Regions from separate parts of the Providencia sp. R33 genome, predicted to be linked through region 1. Evidence: predicted binding sites of a transcription regulator. Region 1 holds the regulator's gene; each other region holds the start of a gene.
What was found. The regulator CRP, encoded in region 1, controls carbon source genes, mostly activating them, when cyclic AMP is high. The targets are predictions, from matches to a motif close to ATGTGANNNNNNTCACAT.
Positions count from the first base shown of each region.

Region 1 (3,532 bases):
ATACCAAAATCGTTAATTAAAAAATTTTTTCGGTCTATGTTAATTAATTCAGCATTAGAGTTGGTGGTTTTCATAGGTGTATATTCCAGTTTAATTTTTATTGGCGTATTATTTTTTATAGTGATGTTGTTTTTAACGATATTTGATGGGGAAATTAAATCATCTTCATGATAGGTATAAGGTAATAATAGTTTTTCAACAGGTGGTGAATAGGGGAGGCGATTTAGCTCGGGTTGTGCTCTTTCTTGAAACTCACAAGTCAGAGTCGCGAAGTTTATTTTCTTATAATTCTCAGAATTGAATGTCTTAATAATACTTAAATTATCAATGATTGACGGGCTTCGGAAAACAATATTTTTATTACTTGTGTTATTCGATATTCTGGCTAATTTATTGACGTTGACATCTAATTTCACAACAAATAATCTCCTAATAATGGTTAACTCCCATTATCTTAGTTTGATTATTAGTCAGAAAAATATAAAGAAACGACACTCATTAAAAATGATATATAAAACAACCGTATTTTGGGGAAATAGCGTTATACTTAGGATATAACGCTATTCAAAAAGGTGCGCCCCACCAAGGGAGTGAGGCGAAAGGTTAATTATCGTGTACCGTAAACAACAATGGTTTTACCATGCGCGGAGATTAAGTTTTGATCTTCCAGCATTTTCAAAATACGGCCGACAGTTTCACGGGAACAACCAACGATTTGGCCAATTTCCTGACGGGTGATTTTGATTTGCATCCCGTCTGGATGCGTCATGGCATCAGGTTGTTTGGCTAGATTCAGTAACGTTTGTGCAATACGACCTGTCACGTCTAAGAAGGCGAGGTTGCCCACTTTTTCTGACGTGGTTTGTAGGCGGCTTGCCATTTGCGCAGAGAGGCGCATTAAGATATCAGGGTTAACCTGAATCAATTGACGGAATTTTTTGTAAGAAATTTCAGCAACTTCGCAGGCGATTTTTGCTCTAACCCACGCAGTACGTTCTTGCCCTTCTTCAAATAATCCAAGCTCACCAATGAAATCCCCCTGATTCAGGTAGGAGAGGATCATTTCTTTGCCTTCTTCATCTTTGATTAAAACAGCCACTGAACCTTTAACTATGTAGTAAAGGGTTTCTGCTTTCTCACCCTGATGGATCAGTGTGCTCTTGGATGGATACTTATGAATATGGCAGTGTGACAAAAACCATTCAAGAGTAGGGTCTGTTTGTGGCTTGCCGAGAACCATTAGCGTTATCCTCTGTATGTTATTGCAGCCATCCGGAAAAAGCGTACCAGAAAGGCTGGCTTTAAAGTCACTAGCTTAGCATATTAATTTGTCTTATATACCCTAAATAATAGGAAGAGCAACATTGCATCAATCGCTTTTCATGGTTAGGGTAAACAAATTGATATCAACACTATAATATAATCAAATACAACGTTGAGTTTTGATCTTAATCCTATCAACTAAGTATTGTTTGTAGCATATTCAATACAGAAAGTCTTCCCTGTATCGCTTCAGCAGAATAAAGCTGATATAACATTCATTATATCTATGGAACAATGTAGCCTTTAAATCGATTTCATTTCAAGGGGAATAAAATGGAAGCAAGAGTTAAATGGGTAGAAGGACTCTCTTTTTTAGGTGAGTCAGCGTCAGGCCACCAAGTGATGATGGATGGTAACGCAGGCGATAAAGCACCAAGCCCAATGGAGATGGTGTTAATGGCAGCGGGCGGTTGTAGCGCGATTGACGTGGTATCCATCTTACAAAAAGGTCGTAATGACATTACCGACTGTGAAGTGAAATTAACCTCCGAGCGTCGCGAAGAAGCGCCACGCTATTTCGTTAAAATTCATTTGCATTTTATTGTAACAGGGAATGAATTAACGGATAAAGCCGTTGAACGTGCGGTTCAACTTTCGGCTGAAAAATATTGTTCGGTCGCGTTGATGTTAGAAAAAACTGTGGAAGTGACCCACAGCTTTGAAATAAGAAATTAAAAATAAATTTAATTATTATTAATATATTTGAATTGAAAGATGCTTATCTTAATTAATGGTAAGCATCTTGTTTAATAATCAAAAAGCAATTTAGCTATGTTTTTGACTAATTAGTTTTTCAACTATTGGTGTCATAATTAATTCCATCGCTAAGCCTAATTTCCCTCCAGGTACCACAATAGTATTCATCGCAGAGATAAAAGAGCCTGATATCATTGATAGCAGGTAGGGAAAATCGATCTGTTCAAGCCCACGAAAGCGAATAACGATAAAGCTTTCATCTTGTGAAGGAATGGCTTTCGCTGAAAATGGGTTTGAGGTATCCACAGTCGGTACGCGTTGGAAGTTAATATGAGTACGGGAAAATTGTGGTGTAATGTAGTTAATGTAGTCACCCATCGAACGTACCACTGAATCCATTACCGCTTCTCGGGAGTGCCCGCGCTCCGTAGTGTCTCTGATGAGCTTTTGTATCCACTCTAAGTTCACGATAGGCACAACACCGACAAGTAAATCAACATGTTGCGCGACATTGTGCTCAGGTGTCACTATCCCACCGTGTAAGCCCTCATAGAACAGCACATCCGTTTTTTCGGGTAACGATTCCCAAGGGGTGAATGTACCTGGTTGTAAACCATAAGGAACTGCTTCGTCATAGGTATGTAGGTATTTTCGTGATTTCCCACAGCCCGTTTTGGCGTAATCCACCAGTGTTTGCTCAAGTAGCGCAAAGTCATTGGCTTCTGGGCCAAAATAACTAATATGGCGGCCTTGTTCTCTGGCTTTGCGGATCGCCATATCCATTTCAGGGCGAGTATAACGATGGAAGCTGTCACCTTCTAGCGTGGCAGATTGGATATTTAATTGATGGAATATTTTACGGAATGCTTGGCTAGTTGAGGTTGTGCCGGCACCGCTTGAACCAGTGATGGCAATAATCGGGTGTTTTTTGGACATAGCGGACTCCCTGTGTTGCGCTTATGGCCACTATTTCAGAAACAGCGAACGAAGCGGGTTAGCGGGCTTTAGGCATGAAATTAACGGATTCATGCAATTCTGACCAGACTAGCACAATTTCGCCAGAAACTAACTGCCGTTTCACATCGTTCACTTTATCTTGCAGGCTTTTTTCTTGGGCGCCGTAGTCGGTGCCCTCGCGTAACACATAGCTTTCAATCAGATTTTCCAGTGTTTCAGGCGCAAGCTCTCGCCAAGGAATAATCATTCTTTTTCCTTATTTAAATAAGGGGTTAGCCATTGTGGAATTCGGGTTTCTAGCCACATTTTGGGCTTTCTTAATGTTCCACTCACAAAGCCCACGTGGCCACCATGCTCAGTCATTTGATATTCCACATTTTTAGGTAAATGTGATAAATCAGGGACCACTTCAGGTGCCATAAAGGGATCATCTTTGGCATGAATAATTAATGTTGGCTTAGTGATATAAGCAAGCTTAGGGAGTGCACTGCATTTTTGATAATAATCCGTTGCATCATCAAAGCCATGAATACGAGCGGTGATAACATCATCAAAT
Region 1 covers NZ_CP072453.1:4,083,395-4,086,926, forward strand. Annotated here, with positions in the region: gene J6836_RS19140 (hypothetical protein) at 1-416, opposite strand, end outside; gene crp (cAMP-activated global transcriptional regulator CRP) at 608-1,240, opposite strand; gene J6836_RS19150 (OsmC family protein) at 1,597-1,998, shown strand; gene J6836_RS19155 (phosphoribulokinase) at 2,089-2,955, opposite strand; gene J6836_RS19160 (YheU family protein) at 3,014-3,223, opposite strand; gene J6836_RS19165 (hydrolase) at 3,220-3,532, opposite strand, start outside.

Region 2 (3,532 bases), 2.0 Mb from region 1:
TCATTGCCCAATTAGCGGCAGGCTTTATGTCAAACAATGATAACGAAAGTGAAAGTAGCAACGGTAACCCAATGGTTTATTTTGCAGTTTCTATGGTGCTGGAAATTGTATTCGGTATTTTAGCGAGCATTATTACCATGTGGTTCTCTCGCTATCGTGAATTCCATGCTGATGCAGGCTCTGCAAAATTAGTTGGGCGCGAAAAAATGATCGCGGCACTGCAAAGACTGAAAACCAGTTATGAGCCGCAAGAGGAAGGGCGTTTGATGGCATTTTGTATTAACGGACGTGGTAAAGCATTCAGTGAGTTATTCCTGTCTCACCCGCCGTTAGACAAACGAATTGAAGCACTTCGCTCAGGCGAATATTTGAAATAGTACAGAAAGCCACTTCATTTGAAGTGGCTTTTTTTATGGAATAATTATAGGGATAGCAATGAGACTTTCATCGAGTGTCAGTGGTGCACTGAGAACTTTCGCGTATTTTATGACTAGTGGTAGCCACTACATGTTAAGTGATGTTGATTATGTCGAACTATGCGCTGACAACCCCAGTTTAGTTGAGCAAGTGTATGCCATCTTAATCAATACCCTAGAACTTGATGAAAATGGGGATGTCACTAACTTCAAGCACGCGCAAAAACGCGCAACAGACTATATTCGTTGGTATGACGACCATTCATATGTTATTGACCCGCCATATGAGGATTGGGAAACTGAGCTGTATTGCATACCCGCTAATTAAAACGAGAATATAAATTTTTAGAAAATCAGCTAAAACTGACTCGTCATTTATTTTTATCACGTAAAAATACCTATTTATTTGATAGCGAGCCATTAATATCTTCCATAATAAGCTATATTAATTCTAACTATGGATAATTTAGCATGTGTTTAATTTTATATGGGAGCAATGATGGACATTCTTGTTAGAACAATACTTTTCGGTAATTCATTTCAAACTGCGCCTAACCCTGCACGGCTTGTCCCCATAAAATTTGAAATTTACCAATCAGATCAAGGGTTTTATCATCGGATATACAAAGAAGTTGGGATGTCAGGTGCAAATTTAGGACAAGTGTTTCGCGTTTGGGCTTTTGAAGAGCAAAAAAGTTGGGATAAGCAAACGAAGAACACAACATTAGATGAGTATGCTAATTATTGTAATGACTTGTATACGCAAGCAGGGCAATAATTAAAGGCAAAAAAAAGCCCCCTTCATAGGGTTTTGAAGGGGGAGCTAAATGAATAAAGAATGGTTTAATTCGTAAATAAAGATAGATGATTTTGATAACAAAAACTTAGTTATTTGTGCAGTTAATCCATTCTTGAATACTTTTGTGCTTTAAATAGCATTTATCGCTAAATAATCTATTGGCGATAGCCTGTTTTAATTTGTTCTAAGATGCTTGTATAAGTTTCTGCTTGTTTTTCGTCTTCCATTTGAGCAACTTCACGTTGCATTTTGATCAAAATCTTACCTGCATCAGCTTGGCCAATTGCTTTAAGCATATGGGTGACCAAATTTTTTAAGCATGTTACTTCATCGGCAAGTGCGTGGACATCAGGCTCAGTAGGAAAATGGGTTTTCATTAAATCGATCCTTTAAGATAAAAAGTAATTTTATGGATTGTAGCATAGAAAAAATAATATGTGCTTTCAGATAAATAAGATGCATGTAATCGAATATAAAGCATGCAAATTATGATGTATTTGATTAATTCTTTGGAAACGTTGGCAAGATTTTTGTCGTGATATTTTTTTAGAGAGGTTTGATATTGGGCTTTAGTGCTTGATGTTGATTATCAATATCAAGAGCGAGCTTTAAAATAGCCAAATAGTTGTGATACAATTCACAAAAATACGGCGTATAGAACAATAAAACACCGCTTAATCGTTTCAGTCTGGTTCTAAACATATATTTCCCATATGCCATCGTCATAAGTCGGTAACTGATTTGTGTCATTCGCTTATGGAAAACTGAAGGCAAGATAAATAATGACACAAGTATCAAGAAAAACCGCTTGGATCCGCGTTTTAGCGCTAGCGGTTGCTGCATTCGTTTTTAATACAACAGAGTTCGTCCCTGTTGCATTATTAAGTGATATTGCGGCCAGTTTTGACATGACGGTAGCGCATACAGGGTTGATGATCACCATATATGCGTGGGTGGTGGCGTTGATGTCATTACCATTAATGTTATTAACCAGTAAAATAGAACGTCGTAAGTTACTGGGCTTCTTGTTTGTTATTTTTATTATTAGTCATATTGTTACGGGCTTTGCGTGGAACTTTGACGTGCTGATTATTGGGCGTGTGGGTGTTGCGCTGTCTCATGCGGTCTTCTGGTCGATTACGGCTTCTTTGGCTATTCGTGTTGCACCCGCAGGTAAGAAGGCTCAAGCGCTAGGCCTGTTAGCAACGGGGACTGCATTAGCCACTGTTTTAGGGCTGCCAATTGGTCGCGTTATTGGGCAGTTTTTAGGCTGGCGAGTGACTTTCTTGTGTATTGGTGTCGTGGCGCTATTCACAATGATTGCACTGATCCGTTTTTTACCTCGCTTACCAAGTGAACATTCAGGTTCATTGAAAAGTCTCCCTGTGTTATTTAAACGCCCTGCGCTAGTTGGGATGTTCGCACTGACGGTGTTAGTGGTGACAGCACACTTTGCTGCCTATAGCTATATTGAGCCCTTTGTTCGTGATGTAGCACATCAAAGCCAAAACTTTGCCACCGTATTGCTGCTGATTTTTGGCGCGGCAGGTATTATTGGTAGCGTTATTTTTAGCCGCTATAGTACAAAACTATCATTAATATTCTTGCCATCAGCGATAGCTTTAATGACGCTATGCCTGTTGTTGCTATTGCCTATGGGAGGCAATGCCTGGTCATTGATCACCTTGTCTGTGTTCTGGGGAATTGCGATGATGTGCATTAGTTTAGGTATGCAGGTGAAAGTGATTGATTTGGCACCGGATGCAACGGACTTAGCAATGGCTATCTTCTCGGGTATCTTTAATATTGGGATCGGTGGCGGGGCGTTGCTAGGTAACCAAGTGATTGTGCATATGGGGATGACGCGAATTGGTTACGTGGGCGCGGTTATTGGCGTAATAGCATTTATTTTGTGTCTCTATTTATTCAGACGTTATAGCCAAACATTGAGTGATAAGCTGGCCCCAGTCACGTAACATTAATATGCTAACTAAATAGATTGTTAAATAAGCTCTGTAGCGCTTTTAAAGCATGCAGAGCTTTTTTCTGTTTTATTGCTATATTTTATCTTTTAATACAACAATCAGGATCACTAATGAAAGGTCTGAGTTTTCTCTTGATGTCTATTATTGCCGAGGTGATTGCAACTACCACGTTAAAAGCCTCCGATGGTTTTAGCCGTTTTTGGCCATCTTTAATTGTCATTATTGGCTATGGTGTTTCTTTCTGGGGGTTATCGCAGGTAGTGAAAGTGATGCCGCTAGGGATAGCCTATGCTATCTGGTCTGGTTTAGGGATTGTATTAGTTTCAGTGGCT
Region 2 covers NZ_CP072453.1:1,294,919-1,298,450, forward strand. Annotated here, with positions in the region: gene htpX (protease HtpX) at 1-377, shown strand, start outside; gene J6836_RS06035 (DUF7677 family protein) at 436-744, shown strand; gene J6836_RS06040 (hypothetical protein) at 913-1,194, shown strand; gene J6836_RS06045 (DUF2594 family protein) at 1,371-1,592, opposite strand; gene J6836_RS06050 (sugar transporter) at 1,998-3,191, shown strand; gene J6836_RS06055 (DMT family transporter) at 3,311-3,532, shown strand, end outside.
Region 2: the regulator CRP is predicted to act here: its motif matches at 1,841-1,858, upstream of J6836_RS06050 (sugar transporter).

Region 3 (3,532 bases), 2.3 Mb from region 1:
CGCCATGATGACCAACTGAATTTAGTAACTGAAATGGCAGGGGTTCCTCCCGAAAAGAACTTAATTTTGCGGGCTGCTACATTGCTGCAACGCTATTGCCATGAAACGCTCAACTGGTCTCAGCCTCTTGGTGCTGATATCTCGATTGATAAAATTCTCCCGATGGGTGGCGGTATTGGCGGTGGTTCGTCTAATGCGGCAACTACATTGATTGCCCTTAATGAACACTGGGGTACACAAGTGTCCGATGAGATCCTTGCAGATTTAGGTAAAAGTCTCGGCGCGGATGTCCCCGTCTTTGTTCGTGGCCATGCAGCGTTCGCGGAAGGAATTGGTGAAATATTAACCAAAGCTTACCCTAAAGAGAAATGGTATTTGGTTGCTCACCCCGGAATTGAAATATCAACCCCGACTATCTTCACAGATCCGCAATTAAATCGAAATTCTCCAAAACGCTCCCTAGCCGCATTATTACTGGCTCCGTACGCAAATGATTGCGAACCGATCGCAAGAAAACGTTTTCGTGAGGTTGAACAGCTTGTTTCTTGGCTGTTAGAATATGCTCTGTCTCGCCTAACAGGAACAGGCGCGTGTGTTTTTTCTGAATTTGAAACACAAGCGGATGCCCTTAAGGTGTTAAATAAAGCCCCATCGTGGGTGCAAGGGTTCGTCGCTCAAGGCGTTAACGTATCCCCACTGCACAATTTCCGCGCTGGGATAACCCGTGTATTGCACCAATAAGTAATGAAACAACACTCATTGCTATTGGTCAACAATATCTCTCTGGACGCAAGCCTGAGGTTTTTCTCGTGCCCGATATGAAGCTTTTTGCTGGTAACGCTACACCGGAACTAGCACAACGTGTTGCTAACCGCCTTTACACTAATCTTGGAGACGCGGCTGTTGGTCGTTTTAGCGACGGCGAAGTCAGTGTTCAAATTAATGAAAATGTTCGCGGTGGTGATATTTTTATCATCCAGTCAACTTGTGCACCAACTAATGACAACTTAATGGAACTGGTTGTTATGGTCGATGCCCTGCGCCGTGCATCTGCTGGTCGTATTACCGCTGTTATCCCTTACTTCGGTTATGCAAGACAGGATCGTCGCGTACGTTCTGCCCGTGTACCAATCACCGCTAAAGTTGTTGCCGATTTTCTGTCCAGTGTTGGCGTTGACCGTGTTCTCACTGTTGACCTTCACGCAGAGCAGATCCAGGGCTTCTTTGATGTTCCTGTTGATAATGTATTCGGTAGCCCAATTCTTCTGGAAGATATGCTCCAGAAAAACTTGGAAAACCCAATCGTTGTATCTCCAGACATCGGCGGCGTGGTACGTGCTAGAGCTATCGCAAAACTCCTGAATGACACCGACATGGCAATCATTGATAAACGCCGCCCTCGCGCAAACGTTTCTCAAGTTATGCACATTATCGGTGATGTTTCAGGTCGTGACTGCATCTTAGTTGACGATATGATTGATACCGGTGGTACCCTGTGTAAAGCGGCTGAAGCGCTGAAAGAACGTGGTGCAAAACGTGTGTTCGCATACGCAACTCACCCGATTTTCTCAGGCAATGCTGTAGACAACATCAAAAATTCAGTGATTGATGAAGTCATTGTTTGTGACACTATTCCACTGTCTCCTGAAATCAAGGCGCTACCTAACGTTCGTACCTTGACGCTGTCAGGTATGCTGGCTGAAGCTATTCGTCGCATTAGCAACGAAGAGTCAATCTCAGCAATGTTCGAGCACTAATTTCCCTTCGGGTTATTCCTGTTCTTACGGTGATGGAATCAAATCACAGCCAAAAATTAAGCCCCTACAGATATCTGTAGGGGCTTTATGATTTTTGCGGGTTATAAAACTGCAGATACCTATTTCTATGGCTGTTTTCTATTCATACAGCCTATACGCCATAAAAATAACCAACTTCTTTGCAAGAGTCGTTTAAAAAACACAAACCTTATTTAGCTAGGCGACTTTGACATTAAAAACATCGACTATCACCCAGCAATCTATCACCTAACTATCACCTAAAATTATCGCTGACTTGTTAATACGCTAAATAATTATGGGTAACGGTGATTATCTTTACGACCGTAATGTTTTAACATCCAGTAGCGATCCGCGACTTTTTCACGTCCTCCAACCCTCGCCCCTGCTAACCAAACCATTGCACCCACGAAAATTCCGAAGAGTGAACCGTTGGTAACCAGTTCAGATAAACCAAAGTTGATCACATGGGCAAATAGGTTAACCCCAATGCTCCCAATCATCATGACCATCCCTAATCCCATGAGAACATTACCAATTAAATGAGCACTTTTCCGTTTCATATCTACCTCCAGTATCAGTGGACTGATAAGCAAGCATCTGTAAATAAATTCGGTGATTCTTTATATTTATGTAAGGATTATAGTGCATTAAGTAAAATTTTTTGCGATAGGCATCACAAGGTACAAAGTTATCCATAATATCTACCCATAAAGTGCTTTTTATCAAAAATGCAGAAAAAACGAATAGTTTCTATGGCAATTATAATTAGCATGATGTTTTTATCGGATTTTTGTACATCCTCCACATCACAAGGTAAACTAGGCGATTAATTCCATAAACTGACAGTGAAATAGTCGTCGTGAGCAAAATTAAATTAATTGTTGGCCTTGCAAATCCGGGAGCTGAATATGCGCAAACCCGCCATAATGCAGGGGCATGGTATGTTGACTTGTTAGCTAAACGCCACAATCAACCCTTAAAAGAAGAACCGAAATTTTTCGGCTATACCGCACGCATTAACCTTGGTGGTAATGATATTCGCTTATTAGTACCAACCACCTTTATGAACCTCAGTGGGAAAGCCGTCGCGGCCATCGCAAATTTTTATCGTATTAACCTCGATGAAATTTTAGTCGCCCACGATGAGCTTGATATCCCGCCGGGTGTGGCAAAAATGAAGCTTGGTGGTAGTAATGGTGGCCATAACGGGTTAAAAGACATTCAGAGCAAGTTTGCCAATAACCCAAATTTTTATCGTTTACGCATTGGTATCGGCCATCCGGGTGATAAAAACAAGGTTGTCGGTTTTGTTTTAGGTAAGCCACCTATGTCTGAGCAAAAACTGATTGATGACGCGATTGATGAAGCGGTAAGGTGCACAGACATTCTGTTATCTGATGGAATGGACAAAGCGATTAACCGTTTACATAGCTTTAAAGCGACTGCATAAGAGTTCATTTCATCAAAATCGACTTTTTGTGTATAATCAGCGCCAATTTCTAAACATTGGGTGCAGCACTCGCCTGCCCCTCGCTATTTAAGGTGAGAAACATATGGGTTTTAAATGCGGTATCGTTGGTCTGCCAAACGTGGGTAAATCCACATTATTTAATGCATTGACCAAAGCCGGCATCGAAGCAGCCAACTTCCCTTTCTGTACAATTGAACCAAACACGGGTGTTGTGCCAATGCCAGACCCACGTCTTGATCAATTAGCTGAAATCGTGAAGCCACAGCGTATTTTACCAACCACC
Region 3 covers NZ_CP072453.1:1,782,559-1,786,090, forward strand. Annotated here, with positions in the region: gene ispE (4-(cytidine 5'-diphospho)-2-C-methyl-D-erythritol kinase) at 1-741, shown strand, start outside; gene prs (ribose-phosphate diphosphokinase) at 810-1,757, shown strand; gene ychH (stress-induced protein YchH) at 2,072-2,338, opposite strand; gene pth (aminoacyl-tRNA hydrolase) at 2,638-3,228, shown strand; gene ychF (redox-regulated ATPase YchF) at 3,332-3,532, shown strand, end outside.
Region 3: the regulator CRP is predicted to act here: its motif matches at 2,440-2,457, upstream of pth (aminoacyl-tRNA hydrolase).